2 regions of the Streptomyces sp. NPDC031100 genome follow, and region 2 is predicted to be linked to the other one. Evidence: riboswitches for the same ligand, from Rfam matches in the RefSeq annotation. Region 2 holds a riboswitch; the other holds the start of a gene.
The links. Region 2 has a riboswitch for cobalamin ahead of ACZ5DS_RS12965 (ribonucleoside-diphosphate reductase subunit alpha). Riboswitches for the same ligand answer to the same signal wherever they lie in the genome.
Positions count from the first base shown of each region.

Region 1 (7,381 bases), on a different contig from region 2:
GTACACCTCGGCGAGGTCGGCGTCGGAGCGCCAGTTGCGGGCGTCGATCAGCGGCAGCAGACCGGCGCCGTACGCGCCCGGCTTCGAGCCGAAGATACGGGCCGTGGCGCGCCGCCGGTCACCGTGCTCGGCGGTGTCCTCGTCGGCGTGCGCCCTGACGAAGTTCTGGTCGGCCGGCTCGTCCAACTCGGCCACCTTCCGCACCGCGTCGTCGATCAGCCCGACCACATGCGGGAACGCGTCCCGGAAGAAGCCGGAGATGCGGACCGTGACGTCGATGCGCGGCCGGCCCAGCTCCGCCAGGGGAATCACCTCGAACCCCGTCACCCGGCGCGAGGCCTCGTCCCACACCGGACGGCAGCCGATCAGCGCCAGGATCTCGGCGATGTCGTCGCCCTGGGTGCGCATCGCCGACGTGCCCCACACCGTCAGACCGACCGACTTCGGGTACTCACCGGTGTCCTGGAGATACCGCTGCACGAGCGAGTCGGCGAGCGACTGGCCGACCTCCCAGCTCAGTCGGGAGGGGATGGCCTTGGGGTCGACGGAGTAGAAGTTGCGGCCGGTCGGCAGCACGTTGACCAGACCGCGGGTCGGGGAGCCCGAGGGGCCGGCCGGGACGTAACCGCCGTTCAGCGCCTTGAGGATGTGGCCGATCTCGTCGGTCGTGCGGGCGAGCCGGGGGACCACCTCGGTGCAGGCGAACTCCAACACCCCAACCGCGTCCGCGAGTTCGGCGCCCACCACCTCACGGACGAGCGGCGCACTCTCGGCCACCGCCCAGTCGCGGGCCTCCATGCCCTCCGCGATCCGCCGGCACAGCTGCTCCAGCAGGTCGATCGCGTCGGCGGCGGTACGGGCAGGGCCTTCGACCAGGTCGGTCAGCTCGACCGGCACCTTCACCGGCGCGCCCGGCTCGGCCAGCAGCTCTTTCTCGACGAGCCCGAAATGGGCCGCCAGTGAGGCCCGCAGCCCCGGCAGCGCGTTCGCCTGCCCGCCCCACACCTGGGAGGCGCGCAGCACGGCGAGGACCAGGTTCACGCGCGGCTCGGCGACCGGGCCGCCGCCGAGGATGTGCAGGCCGTCACGGATCTGCACGTCCTTGATCTCGCACAGATAGCCGTCGATGTGCATGACGAACTCGTCGAAGTCGTCGTCCTCCGGCTGCTCGTCCACATGCAGGTCGTGGTGCAGCTCGGCCGCCTTGACCAGCGTCCAGATCTGCGCCCGCACGGCCGGGGCCTTCGCCGGGTCCAGGTCGGAGACGAGTGCGTACTCGTCCAGCAGCTGCTCCAGCTTGGCCAGGTCGCCGTAGGTGTCGGCACGCGCCATCGGCGGTACGAGGTGGTCGACCACCGTGGCGTGCCCGCGCCGCTTGGCCTGGGTGCCCTCGCCGGGGTCGTTGACGATGAACGGGTAGACGAGCGGCAGGTCACCGAGGACGGCGTCCGGCGCACACCCGCGCGACAGCCCCAGCCCCTTGCCCGGCAGCCACTCCATCGTGCCGTGCTTGCCCATGTGCACGATCGCGTCGGCGCCGAAACTGTTCTCCAGCCAGCGGTAGGCCGCCATGTAGTGGTGCGAGGGCGGCATGTCGGGGTCGTGGTAGATCGCGATCGGGTTCTCGCCGAAGCCGCGCGGCGGCTGGATCATCACGACGACGTTCCCGAACTGCAGGGAGGCCAGGACGATGTCCTCGCCGTCCACGTACAGGCTGCCCGGCGGCTCGCCCCACGCTTCCAGCATCGCGTCCCGCAGCTCGGGGTCGAGCTTCTCGAACCAGGCCCGGTAGTCGGCGAGCGGCACCCGCGCGGGCGCTGCGGCCAGCTGGTCCTCCGTCAGCCACTCCACGTCGTGCCCGCCGGCCTCGATGAGCCGGTGGATCAACTCGTCGCCGTTGTCGGGGTAGTCGGTGAGTCCGTAGCCGGCTTCCTTCAGGGCGTCCAGGACGCGCACCGCCGAGGCGGGGGTGTCGAGGCCGACGGCGTTGCCGACGCGCGAGTGCTTGGTCGGGTACGCGGTGAAGACGAGCGCGAGCTTCTTGTCGGCGTTCGCCTTGTGCTTGAGCCGGGCGTGCCGTACGGCGATCCCGGCCACCCGCCCGGCTCGCTCCGGGTCGGCGACGTACACCGGGACCTCGTCCGGGCCCTGCTCCTTGAAGGAGAACGGCACGGTGATCAGCCGGCCGTCGAACTCCGGGATCGCCACCTGCATCGCCGCGTCCATGGGGGACAGGGCCGCGTCGGACTCCTCCCAGGCATTCTTGGAGGAGGTCAGGCAGAGGCCCTGCAGAACGGGCACGTCGAGGTCGGCGAGGGCCCCGATGTCCCAGGCCTCCTCGTCGCCGCCCGCCGAGGCCTGCGAGGCATGCGTACCGCCGGCCGCGAGGACGGTGGCGACCAGGGCGTCGGCCCGGCCCAGCAGCTCGTACAGCCCGGCGTCCGCACCGCGCAGCGAACCGCAGTACACGGGAAGCGCGTTGGCACCCTGCGCCTCGATCGCCGCGCACAGCGTGTCCACGAAGGCGGTGTTGCCGCTCAGCTCGTGCGCCCGGTAGAAGAGCACGCCGACGGTGGGGCGGCCGTCCCGGATCCCGTACGAGCCGTGCACCCCGTACTCCGGCATCTTCCGGGGCTCCTCGAACCCCTCGCCGGTCAGCAGCACGGTGTCGGACAGGAACCGGGCCAGCTCGGTCAGGTTGTCGGGCCCGCCCTCGACCAGGTACTTCAGGGCCTCCGCCACGACACCCGCCGGGACGGAGGACTCGGCCATCAGCTCGGCGTCCGGCACGGCCTCGCCGCCCAGCAGCACGGTCGGCACACCGGACGCCCGCAGCGCGGCCAGCCCGTCCTCCCAGGCACGCTTGCCGCCCAGCAGCCGTACGACGGCGATGTCCGCGCCCTCGACAAGGCCGGGCAGCTCGCCGGCCACGTCGACCCGGGTCGGATTGCCGATCCGGTACGCCGCGCCGGAGGCCCGGGCCGCCAGCAGATCGGTGTCGGCGGTCGACAACAACAACACTGTGCTCATGCAGGCGCTCCCGGTGGAATGAAAGGCAGTCCTTGCGGCGCGCCCGACTCGATGAGCCGCCAGAGCGCGTCGGTGTCCGCGTGCTGTTCGATCAGGTCGCCGAGCCGGTCGAGCTGCTCCTCGCGCAGCGCGGCGAACGAGGTGTCGGGGGCCGGCACGAAGCGGCGGCCCGCGGCGGCGGCCACCTCGCGCAGGAAGGCCCGCCGGAAACCGTCCGACTCCAGGGAGCCGTGCCAGTGCGTGCCCCAGGTCTGGCCGACCCGGCAGCCGTCCAGGAAGGCTTCGCCGCCGGTTACTTCGGCGACTCCGTGATGGATCTCGTACCCCTCGACGTGCTCGCCGAGGGCTTCCCCGGTCGGCCGGGTGAGGGTCTTCTCGCGGGCGAACCGCACGCGCACCGGGAGTACCCCGAGGCCCCGCACCTGACCGGCGCGCGACTCGACCTCGTCCTCGATGTGTTCGCCGAGGATCTGGAAGCCGCCGCAGATGCCGAGGACCGGGCGTCCTTCCGCGGCCCTTCTGACGAGGGCGTCCGCGAGCCCCCGCTCCCGCAGCCACGCGAGGGCCTTGACCGTCCCCCGAGTCCCCGGGATCACCACGAGGTCCGCGTCCGCCAGCTCCTCCGGCCGGTCCACGAACCGCACCACGACACCCGGTTCGGCGGCGAGTGCGTCCACGTCGGTGAAGTTGGACATGAGCGGGATGGCGCACACCGCCACCCGCAGCACGTCCTCGCCGACCGGCGGGGCGGTGTTCGACTCGCGTACCGTCCCACGGAGGGAGACTCGCAGTCCGTCCTCCTCGTCGATGCCGAGCCCGTGCTGGAAGGGCAGGACGCCGTACGTGTGCCGCCCGGTGAGCCCGTGCAGCATGTCCAACCCCGGCTCCAGCAGAGTGACGTCGCCGCGGAACTTGTTCACCAGGAAGCCGGCCACCAGCTCCTGGTCCTCGGGCGAGAGCAGGGCGACCGTCCCGAAGAAGGAGGCGAAGACGCCGCCGCGGTCGATGTCGCCGACGACAAGCACAGGGAGCCGGGCGTTCCGCGCGATCCCCATGTTCACGATGTCGGTCCGCCGCAGATTGATCTCCGCGGGCGAACCGGCCCCCTCACAGATCACCGCGTCATACGTGCCCCGCAACTCGGCGAGACACTCCAGCACGGTGCCGAGGAGCTGCTGCTGGCGCCCCCCGTGATACCCGCGTGCGCTCAGCTCGCCCACGGGCTTCCCGAGCAGCACCACTTGACTGCTCTGTTCCCCACCGGGCTTGAGCAGCACGGGATTCATCAGCGCGGTCGGCTCGACCCGGCAGGCCTGGGCCTGCATCGCCTGCGCCCGCCCGATCTCGGCACCCTCGCGCGTGACGAAGGAGTTGAGGGACATGTTCTGCGCCTTGAAGGGCGCCACCTTCACGCCCTGGCGCACCAGCCACCGGCAGATCCCGGCCGTCACGACGCTCTTGCCGGCGTCGGAGGTGGTGCCGGCGACGAGGAGACCACCGTTCACTTCCCACGTCCCTTCACGAGTCGGCGCGCAGCGAGCGTGACGCCGAGCGCGAGCAGGCCGACGCGGCGGGAGAGCCGTACCGCCCGGTCGATGTCGGTGACCCGGACGGCCCGTCCGGCGCCCCCGCCCAGCACGGGCCGGTGTTCGACGCGCCCGCCGTAGGAGAGCGTCCCGCCCAGCCGCACGCCGAGGGCACCCGCGAACGAGGCTTCGACGGGCCCGGCGTTGGGGCTCGGATGCTTGCGTGCGTCGGCCCGCCAGGCGCGCACGGCGCCGCGGGGGTCGGGGCCGGCCGCGGCGGCGAGTACGGCGGTCAGCCGCGCCCCCGGCCACCCCGCGACGTCGTCCAGCCGGGCCGAGGCCCAGCCGTAGCGGCGGTGGCGGGCCGACTTGTGCCCCACCATCGCGTCCAGGGTGTTGACGGCCCGGAACCCGAGCAGCCCGGGCACCCCGCCCACGGCACCCCACACCAGCGCGCCCACGACGGCGTCGGAGGTGTTCTCGGCGACGGACTCCACGACCGCCCGGGCGATCCCGTCGGCGTCGAGGGCCTGCGGATCCCGTCCGCACAGATGCGGCAGCCGCGCCCGTGCGGCCTCGACGTCCCCGGCCTCCAGGGCGCGTCCGACGGTCCGCGCCTCCCTCGCGAGCGAAGTGCCCCCGACCACGGCCCAGGTGGCGGCGGCGGTCAGCGCGACGGAGGCGACAGGGGAGCGGCGCACGGCGCGTTCGGCGGCGGCGCCCAGAGCGACGGCTCCGCCGGCGCACACGGCGGTGTGCAGCGCACCCCAGCCGCGGTGGTCGTGCCACAGTGCGCGTTCCACGGCTGCGGCCGTCCGCCCGAACACGGCGACCGGATGCCCCCGGCGAGGGTCACCGAGGAGCAGGTCGCCGAGAAGGCCGGCGGCGGCGCCGTACGCGTAGGAGCGATCGGCACCCATCGGCTCAGCCGGCCGTGGGGGCAGGCAGGGCCCGGTTACTGAACCTCGAACGGCAGCCGCGCATGGCGATATGTCCTCACTCAGGGTGTCCGCGCCCTGGTTCGACGAGACCGGCGGTGAGAGTTCCTGGCTCCCGGGATTCCTTCCCCGGTGACAGTGGCGGGACCGCGCCGGATTCGCACCGGCTTCCTCTCCTGCCGCCGTACATGGCGTGGGCAGTCCACCACGCCCCCGGAAGGGCCGTCAACTTGCCTTTGACCTGGGACGCCGGACTGTGCTGAGGCCCACACCGCGGCTGTTTCGGGCGGGGTGGAACGGCCCTGTGGGACCCCGTCCCGGACACACGTCCGCCCTGCCGGTCGGCTGAACACGCCGGACCGGCAGGGCGGATGCGGAGGATGTGCGCTCGGGCGTCAGGCCTTCGCCACGATCAGATGGATCCCGTACGCCACCGCGGCCGCACAGGCGGCGAAGCAGACGTACGCGCTCGTCACGGCCAGCGCCGCGGAGTTGCCCTGGGCCGCGGCCTTCTCCCGGCGGGCGAGCGCGGTGACGCCGAGGGTGAACAGGGCCACCAGGCCCATGGTCACGGCGAGGCTGACGCCGAAGACGGAGCCGAGGGCCGCCCAGTCGATCTTCATGGGGATGCTTCCTTCAGAGTCCGGGTTCGGGGTCAGACCGTGGCGGCCGGCGGGGTCGCCGGAGCCGGTTCGGCGGCGGTCTGGGCCGGGATGGTGGCCGTGAGGTCCTCGGTGACGGTGCCCGCGGGGGGCGGGGTCACCGCGGCGATGGCGGTGGTCACCACGCCGGCCGGCTCGGCGGTGCCGTCGACGGCGTTGACGTTGGTGTGGTCGACGACCTCGCGGCGGGAGATCTTCCAGATCGCGGCGCTGGCGCCGACCAGGAAGACGGCGACGAGTGCGGTGCCCCAGTCACCCAGGTCCGTGACGGACTCGGCGCCCGCGCCGACCAGCGCGGCGGCCGGGAGGGTCAGCGCCCAGGCGACGAACATGCGGGTCGCGGTGGACCAGCGGACCACACCGCCCTTGCGGCCCAGGCCCGCACCCATCACCGAGCCGGAGACGACGTGGGTGGTGGAGAGGGAGAAGCCGAGGTGGGAGGAGGCCAGGATGGCCGTGGCCGCGCTGGTCTGGGCGGCGAAGCCCTGGCGCGGCTCCAGGTCGGTCAGGCCCTTGCCCATGGTGCGGATGATGCGCCAGCCGCCGATGTAGGTGCCTAGCGCGATGGCCAGACCCGCGGAGAGGATGACCCAGGTGGGAGGGTTGGAGCCGGGGGCGAGGGAGCCGCCGGCGACCAGGGCGAGGGTGATGATGCCCATCGTCTTCTGGGCGTCGTTGGTGCCGTGGGCGAGGGAGACCAGGCCGGCGGAGGCGATCTGGCCGGCGCGGTAGCCCTTGCGGGTGGCCTCGCTGTCGGCGTTCTTGTCGATGCCGTAGGAGAACCGGGTGGCGAGCATCGCCGCGAGACCGGCCACGATCGGGGCGGCGACCGCCGGGAGCAGCACCTTGGTGACGAGCACGTCACCGTGGACGGCACCGAAGCCTGCGGAGGCGACGGTGGCGCCGACCAGGCCGCCCATCAGGGCGTGCGAGGAGCTGGAGGGCAGTCCCACCAGCCAGGTCAGCAGGTTCCAGAGGATCGCGCCGACCAAGGCGGCGAATATGACCTCGGGACGTATGCCGGTCTCGTCGACGAGACCCTTGGAGATCGTGTTGGCGACCTCCACGGAGAGGAAAGCTCCCACAAGGTTGAGGGCGGCGGACATGGCCACCGCGATCTTGGGCTTGAGGGCGCCGGTCGAGATGGTCGTGGCCATCGCGTTGGCGGTGTCGTGGAAACCGTTCGTGAAATCAAACGCGAGTGCGGTTACCACCACAATCGCGA
Region 1 covers NZ_JBVIGN010000001.1:63,123-70,503, reverse strand. Annotated here, with positions in the region: gene cobN (cobaltochelatase subunit CobN) at 1-3,030, opposite strand, end outside; gene ACZ5DS_RS00340 (cobyric acid synthase) at 3,027-4,535, opposite strand; gene ACZ5DS_RS00335 (cobalamin biosynthesis protein) at 4,532-5,476, opposite strand; cobalamin riboswitch at 5,578-5,716, opposite strand; gene ACZ5DS_RS00330 (hypothetical protein) at 5,890-6,117, opposite strand; gene ACZ5DS_RS00325 (inorganic phosphate transporter) at 6,150-7,381, opposite strand, start outside.
Region 1: linked by a shared signal. The riboswitch ahead of ACZ5DS_RS00335 (cobalamin biosynthesis protein) and the one ahead of ACZ5DS_RS12965 (ribonucleoside-diphosphate reductase subunit alpha) in region 2 are both predicted to bind cobalamin.

Region 2 (7,381 bases):
CTTCTCGCGGATGGAGGGGATGTTCTCGACCGCCGCGAACGCCGCCGCGCGGTCCTCCGGGTCGGGGAGGTAGGTGTCGAGCAGCGTCAGGTAGAACTGGACGTGCACGGCCTCCTCGAAGAGCTGGCGCGACAGGTACAGGCGCGCCTCCGGGGAGTTGATGTGCTTGTACAGCGTCAGCACCAGGTTGTTCGCGACGATCGAGTCGCCCGTCGCGAAGAAGGCCACCAGACGGCCGATCAGGTGCTGCTCCTCGGGGGACAGCTTCGCGAGGTCGGCGACGTCCGAGTGGAGGTCGACCTCCTCCACGGTCCAGGTGTTCTTGATGGCGTCCCGGTAGCGCTCGTAGAAGTCCGGGTAGCGCATGGGGCGCAGGGTCAGCTCGAAGCCTGGGTCGAGCAGGTTCTTGGCTTCGGTGGTCATTACTGGCAGGCCTCGCAGGACTCGGGGTTCTCAAGGGAGCAGGCGACGGCGTCGGGGTCGGCGACCTGCTGCACGGGGATGGTGGTCTGGGTCTGCGCCTGGGCGGCGCGGGCGATGCGGGTCGCCGGGCGCGAGCGCAGGTAGTACGTCGTCTTCAGGCCCGACTTCCAGGCGTACGCGTACATCGAGGAGAGCTTGCCGATGGTCGGCGTCTCCATGAAGAGGTTCAGGGACTGCGCCTGGTCCAGGAACGGGGTGCGGGCCGCCGCCATGTCGATCAGGCCGCGCTGCGGGATCTCCCACGCCGTGCGGTACAGCGCCCGCACGTCGGCCGGGATCCACGCGAAGTCCTGCACCGAGCCATTGGAGTCGCGCAGCGCCTCGCGGGTGCGCGCGTCCCAGACGCCCAGCTCCTTGAGGTCCTGCACCAGGTAGGAGTTGACCTGCAGGAACTCGCCGGACAGCGTCTCGCGCTTGAACAGGTTGGAGACCTGCGGCTCGATGCACTCGTACACGCCCGCGATGGAGGCGATGGTGGCGGTCGGCGCGATGGCGAGCAGCAGCGAGTTGCGCATGCCGACCGCGGCGATCCGCTCGCGCAGGGCCGCCCAGCGCTCCGGCCAGGTCAGGCGAACGCCCGGGAAATGGTCGGGGTGCAGGACACCCTGGGCGGTACGGGTCTTCTCCCAGGCCGGCAGCGGGCCGCTGCGCTCGGCGAGGTCGGCGGAGGCCTCGTACGCGGCGAGCATGATGCGCTCGGCGATCCGCGTGGACAGGGCCTTGGCCTCGTCCGAGTCGAAGGGCAGACGCAGCTTGAAGAAGACGTCCTGCAGACCCATGGCGCCGAGGCCGACGGGCCGCCACTTGGCGTTCGACCGGCCCGCCTGCTCGGTCGGGTAGAAGTTGATGTCGACGACGCGGTCGAGGAAGGTGACGGCGGTGCGGACCGTCTCGTCCAGCCGCTCCCAGTCGATGTCGCCGCCTGCGACGAACGCGCCCAGGTTCACCGAACCCAGGTTGCAGACCGCCGTCTCGCCGTCGTCCGTGACCTCCAGAATCTCCGTGCAGAGGTTGGAGGAGTGGACGACATGGCCCGGCAGGGCCGTCTGGTTGGCCGTCCGGTTGGCGGCGTCCTTGAAGGTCATCCAGCCGTTGCCGGTCTGCGCGAGGGTACGCATCATCCGGCCGTACAGGTCGCGGGCCGGGATGGTCTTCTTCGCGAGCCCCGCCGCCTCCGCCTTGCGGTAGGCCGCGTCGAACTCCGCGCCCCACACGTCGACCAGCTCCGGCACGTCCGCCGGGGAGAACAGCGACCACTGCTCGTCCAGGTTGACCCGGCGCATGAACTCGTCCGGGATCCAGTGCGCCAGGTTGAGGTTGTGCGTACGGCGGGCGTCCTCACCGGTGTTGTCGCGCAGCTCCAGGAACTCCTCGATGTCGGAGTGCCAGGTCTCCAGGTACACCGCGGCCGCGCCCTTGCGCCGGCCGCCCTGGTTCACGGCGGCGACGGAGGCGTCCAGGGTCTTCAGGAACGGGACGATGCCGTTGGAGTGCCCGTTGGTGCCGCGGATCAGCGAACCACGGCTGCGGATCCGGGAGTACGACAGACCGATGCCGCCGGCGTGCTTGGAGAGGCGGGCGACCTGGTGGTAGCGGTCGTAGATGGAGTCCAGCTCGTCCAGGGGGGAGTCGAGGAGGTAGCAGGACGACATCTGGGGGTGCCGCGTGCCGGAGTTGAAGAGCGTGGGGGAGGAGGGCAGGTAGTCGAGGCGGCTCATGAGCCCGTAGAGCGCGGCGACTTCGTCCAGTGCGCGGGCGGTGTCGTCCTCGGCGAGGCCGCTCGCCACCCGGAGCATGAAGTGCTGGGGCGTCTCGATCACCTTGCGGGTGATCGGGTGCCGGAGCAGGTAGCGGCTGTGCAGGGTGCGCAGGCCGAAGTAGCCGAAGCGGTCGTCGGCGTCCGCGTCGACCAGTGCGTCGAGGCGCTCCGCGTGCAGCCGCACGAACTCGGCGGTCCGGTCGGCGACGAGCCCTTCCCGGTGTCCCACGGCCACGGACTCGGTGAAGGACGTCACGCCCTGCGAGGCGGCCTCGGCGCGGATGGAGAGGGTCAGCAGCCGGGCGGCCAGCCGCGAGTAGGCGGGGTCCTCGGAGATGAGTCCGGCGGCCGCCTCGGTGGCCAGCTCGCGCAGCTCCGTCTCGTCCGCGCGAGCGGACCGGCCCCGCAGCGCGGCCGCGGCGACCCGGCCGGGGTCGGCGTCGGGGAGGTCGGCGGTCAGCTCGGTCAGGGTCCGCAGCAGCGCGGCACCGGGACCGTCGGTCTCCACCGGGGCTTCGATGGCCTCGATGGCTGAAGCCGGGTCGGCTGGCGCGATGGTCACGTGGGGCTCTCCCTCGCTCGGCACGGGGGCCTTGCGGAGGGCAGGGGGCAGCACGAGCGCACACGGCGTCGCGTCCACCGGCCCACTCCACGAGGCCCGGACGTCTGAAGGCACCCGGACCGGACGGCCGGGCGCACGCTGCCGGCAGGTCCTCGGACTGACACAGGCGTGCGGATGCACGCAAGTACACCGTTGCGGGACAGTTCCGGATTCGCACCGGATTCCCCTGCGGCGACAGCGAGGATGAGCATACATCTAGTGCCGGGTCGTGGTGTCACCCCCAGATGTTGTGTCTGTTGTGTGTCGTGGTGGCTTCAGAGCGTCAACTTGTGTATGGCGGGAGGCATGAGAACGGGCCGCCGTTGTTGCTCGATGCCGGCGGCCCGCTGCGGGTTGTGCGCTCCCTAGGGTGTTGCCGTCGGGGTCAGTTCCACCTGGACCCCCGGCTCGCCCGCGTCCGCCGTGTAGTCCTCCGGCCTGGTCTCGTCCAGGCCCTCGGGGGCCTTCACGGCCCTCAGGACGAGGGTGAGGACCACGGTGACCACGACGTTGAGGACGAACGCCGTCAGGCCGATGTAACCGATCTCCCCGATGCCCGGGATCTCCTTGGCGTTGCCGCCGAAGTGCTTCTGTGCCGGGTTCGTCGGGGAGGCGATCCCGTACGCGGCGAGCGTGCCGTAGACCATGCCGACCGCCCAGCCGGCGAGCAGCGCCCAGCGGTGGAGCCAGCGCGTGAAGAGGCCGCCGACCAGGGCCGGGAAGGTCTGCAGGATCCAGATGCCGCCCAGCAGCTGGAAGTTGATGGCGACCGTCTTGTCCATCGTCAGGACGAAGACCAGCGCGCCCACCTTCACCAGCAGCGAGACGAGCTTGGAGACCCGGGTCTCCTGCTCGGCCGTGGCGTCGGGCTTGATGAAGTCCTTGTAGATGTTGCGGGTGAAGAGGTTCGCCGCCGCGATGGACATGATGGCCGCGGGCACGAGGGCGCCGATGCCGATCGCCGCGAAGGCCACGCCCGCGAACCAGTTGGGGAACATGTCCTCGAACAACTGCGGGATCGCCAGCTGGTTGTTGGAGACCTTCACCCCGGCCGCGATCGCCATGAAGCCGAGGAGGGCCAGCAGGCCCAGCATCAGCGAGTACAGCGGCAGGATCGTGGTGTTGCGCCGGATCACCTCACGGCTGCGGGAGGACAGCGTCGCGGTGATCGAGTGCGGGTACATGAACAGCGCGAGCGCCGAGCCGAGCGCCAGCGTGGCGTACGTCCACTGGCCCGCGGGGGCCGGTACGAGACCGCCCGCACCCGCCGCCGTGAACTTGTCGCCGGCCTTGGCGAAGATGTGGTCGAACCCGCCCAGCTTGATCGGGATGTAGATGATCGCCACCGCGATGACGATGTAGATCAGCGTGTCCTTCACGAACGCGATCAGCGCGGGCGCCCGCAGACCCGAGGAGTAGGTGTACGCGGCCAGCACGCCGAAGGCTATGAGCAGCGGCAGGTCCTTGACGAACCAGTTGGTGTTCTCGCCGCCGCCGACGCCCATCACGTCCAGCACGGCCTGGATGCCGACGAGCTGGAGCGCGATGTAGGGCATCGTCGCCAGGATGCCGGTGACCGCCACGGCCAGCGACAGGCCCTTGGAGCCGAAGCGGCCGCGCACGAAGTCCGAGGTCGTGACGTAGCCGTGGCGGTGCGAGACCGACCACAGGCGGGGCAGGAACGTGAAGATCAGCGGGTAGACCAGGATCGTGTACGGCACCGCGAAGAAGCCGGCCGCGCCCGCCGCGTAGATCGCCGCCGGTACGGCGACGAAGGTGTACGCCGTGTACAGGTCGCCGCCGAGCAGGAACCAGGTGATCCAGGTGCCGAACGACCGTCCGCCCAGGCCCCATTCGTCCAGGGAGTGCTCGTCGTCGGCCCGGCGCCAGCGCGCCGCGAGGAAGCCCATGACCGTGACGGCCAGGAAGAAGAAGATGAAGACGCCGAGCGCGACGCCGTTGACGCCGTCCTTCATCGGGCCGCCCCCTCGTTCTGCGTGGCCCTGCGGGCGTTCTGGTCACGCTGCCACAGCTTGTACGCGATCATCGTGAGGGCGGTGGAGATGACGACCCACAGCATCTGGTACCAGTAGAAGAACGGGATCCCGATGAGCGCCGGATCCTTCTTGCCGTACGAGCCCACCCACAGCATCGCCACGAAGGGCGCGACGAGACACAGACCGATGATCACGCGGACCGGTGTCACGACCGGTGGTCTCACTTCAGGTGTTTCGGACATGCCACGTTCCGTCCCCTCGCTGATCACCTGTTGTAATGCGCAGGCAATCTAGGTGACGGTGTCGCGGCAGCGGAAGACCTCGTCCGCATAACGGTATGTCGATTTCGGGGGTGTGGCGTGAAGACGCCAACTCGGCTCAGTCCTGGGGGCGCTTGAGCCTCGCCACGAACTTGTACCGGTCGCCTCGGTAGACCGAGCGCACCCACTCCACGGGATTGCCCTCCCGGTCCAGCGAGTGGCGGGACAGCATGAGCATCGGCAGGCCCACGTCGGTGCCGAGCAGGCCTGCCTCGCGCGGGGTGGCCAGCGAGGTCTCGATGGTCTCCTCGGCCTCGGCGAGATGGACGTCGTACACCTCGGCCAGCGCGGTGTAGAGAGACGTGTACTTCACGAGCGACCGCCTGAGGGCCGGGAAGCGCTTGGCGGACAGGTGGGTGGTCTCGATGGCCATCGGCTCGCCGTTGGCCATGCGCAGTCGCTCGATGCGCAGCACGCGCCCGCCGGCCGTCATGCCGAGCAGTTCGGCGAGCCGGTCGTCGGCGGTGATGTAGCCGACGTCCAGCAGTTGCGAGGTGGGCTCAAGGCCCTGGGCGCGCATGTCCTCGGTGTACGAGGTGAGCTGCAGCGCCTGCGAGACCTTCGGCTTGGCGACGAAGGTGCCCTTGCCCTGGATCCGCTCGAGCCGGCCCTCGACGACCAGTTCCTGCAGGGCCTGCCGGACGGTGGTGCGGGAGGTGTCGAACTCGGCCGCCAGCGTCCGCTCGGGCGGGACGGGAGTGCCCGGCGCCTGCGTCTCCGTCAGGTCCAGAAGGTGCTTCTTCAGGTGGTAGTACTTGGGCACGCGGGCGGTACGGACAGTCGCGCCGGCCTCGTTCTCCGCGCTGCTGACGTCGGTGCTCATGCTCTGCCTTCCCGGCTCCGGATGCCGAAAGCGACCGACAGTCCCATCGGCCCCGGCTCACATCGTGGCACGGCTTCGTGGGGCAGGGGTCCACCCGCACGCGCCGTGATCTCCTCCCTCTATCTTCGCGCTCCCGGTTGGTCTAGTCCATGGGGGTGTGGAGGGTGTGTGGTCCACCGGAACGCGATCGTCCGATCTGCCGCTTGCGCAATGAAAGGTCCCTGCATATCTCGGTCGCATCACGGACGCCCGGCCCCTGTCGGAACACCCTTGACAGGCCTATTGGTCTGGGCCAAGCTCCCCGTACTGGTCTACACCATTGATCCAGGACCCGGCCCCAAGGGCGGTACGGCGCGTTGACGTGACACCGCGGGGAGGCAGGGGGGTTTGTGGCATCCCTGAGGAGGGTGGCGTGAAGCGCAAGCTGGCAGCCGCGATCGGTATCGCGGGCATGGTCGTCTCCATCGCGGCGTGTGGCAACGACAAGGACGACAACAAGGCGCAGGGGGCGGACGCCAAGGAGCTGACGGTCTGGCTCACCGTCGACGCCCAGAACAACTGGCCGGACCTGGTGAAGGCCGCGGACGCCGCCGTGCAGAAGAACCACCCCGGCATCAAGATCAAGCACGAGTACTACGGCTGGCCGGACAAGAACACCAAGCTGGACGCCGTCCTCGCCACCGACAAGGCCCCCGACGTGGTCGAGATGGGCAACAGCGAGATGCTCGGCTACATGGTCAAGGGCGCCTTCGCGCCCGTCGACCCGGCCAAGTTCGACAGCTCCTCCGCCTGGCTGGACGGCCTGAAGACCTCGGTGACCTACGAGGGCAAGACCTACGGCGTGCCCTACTACGCCGGCGGCCGGGTCGCCAACTGGCGCAAGGACGTGGCCGCTTCGGCCGGCATCAAGGCCGTTCCGAAGACGTACAGCGAGCTCACCGCCGACCTGGACAAGATCCAGAAGAAGCAGGGCGACAAGTTCAACGCCTGGTACCAGCCCACCCGTGACTGGTACGCGGCGATGTCCTTCGTCTACGACGCCGGCGGCTCCATCGCCAAGCAGGAGGGCGGCCAGTGGAAGGCCGACCTCTCCTCGCCCGAGTCCCTCAAGGGCCTGAACGAGTTCAAGACGATCGTCGACAAGTACATGCACGGCGACAAGACCAAGGACGAGTCCGACCGTTACATCGTCTACGGCCAGGGCAAGTCCGCCATGATCTTCGGCGCGGCCTGGGAGGGCGCGAGCGCGGCCGACCCGAAGGCCGACAAGACCGGCAAGCTGAAGGACAACCTCGAGAACTTCGTGATGCCCGGCCCGTCCGGCAAGAACATGCCGGTCTTCCTCGGCGGCTCCGACCTCGCCATCCCGGTGAAGTCCAAGGCCCAGGCCGTGGCCGC
Region 2 covers NZ_JBVIGN010000004.1:235,761-243,141, forward strand. Annotated here, with positions in the region: gene ACZ5DS_RS12960 (ribonucleotide-diphosphate reductase subunit beta) at 1-423, opposite strand, end outside; gene ACZ5DS_RS12965 (ribonucleoside-diphosphate reductase subunit alpha) at 423-2,804, opposite strand; cobalamin riboswitch at 2,931-3,055, opposite strand; gene mctP (monocarboxylate uptake permease MctP) at 3,209-4,819, opposite strand; gene ACZ5DS_RS12975 (DUF3311 domain-containing protein) at 4,816-5,082, opposite strand; gene ACZ5DS_RS12980 (GntR family transcriptional regulator) at 5,219-5,983, opposite strand; gene ACZ5DS_RS12985 (extracellular solute-binding protein) at 6,396-7,381, shown strand, end outside.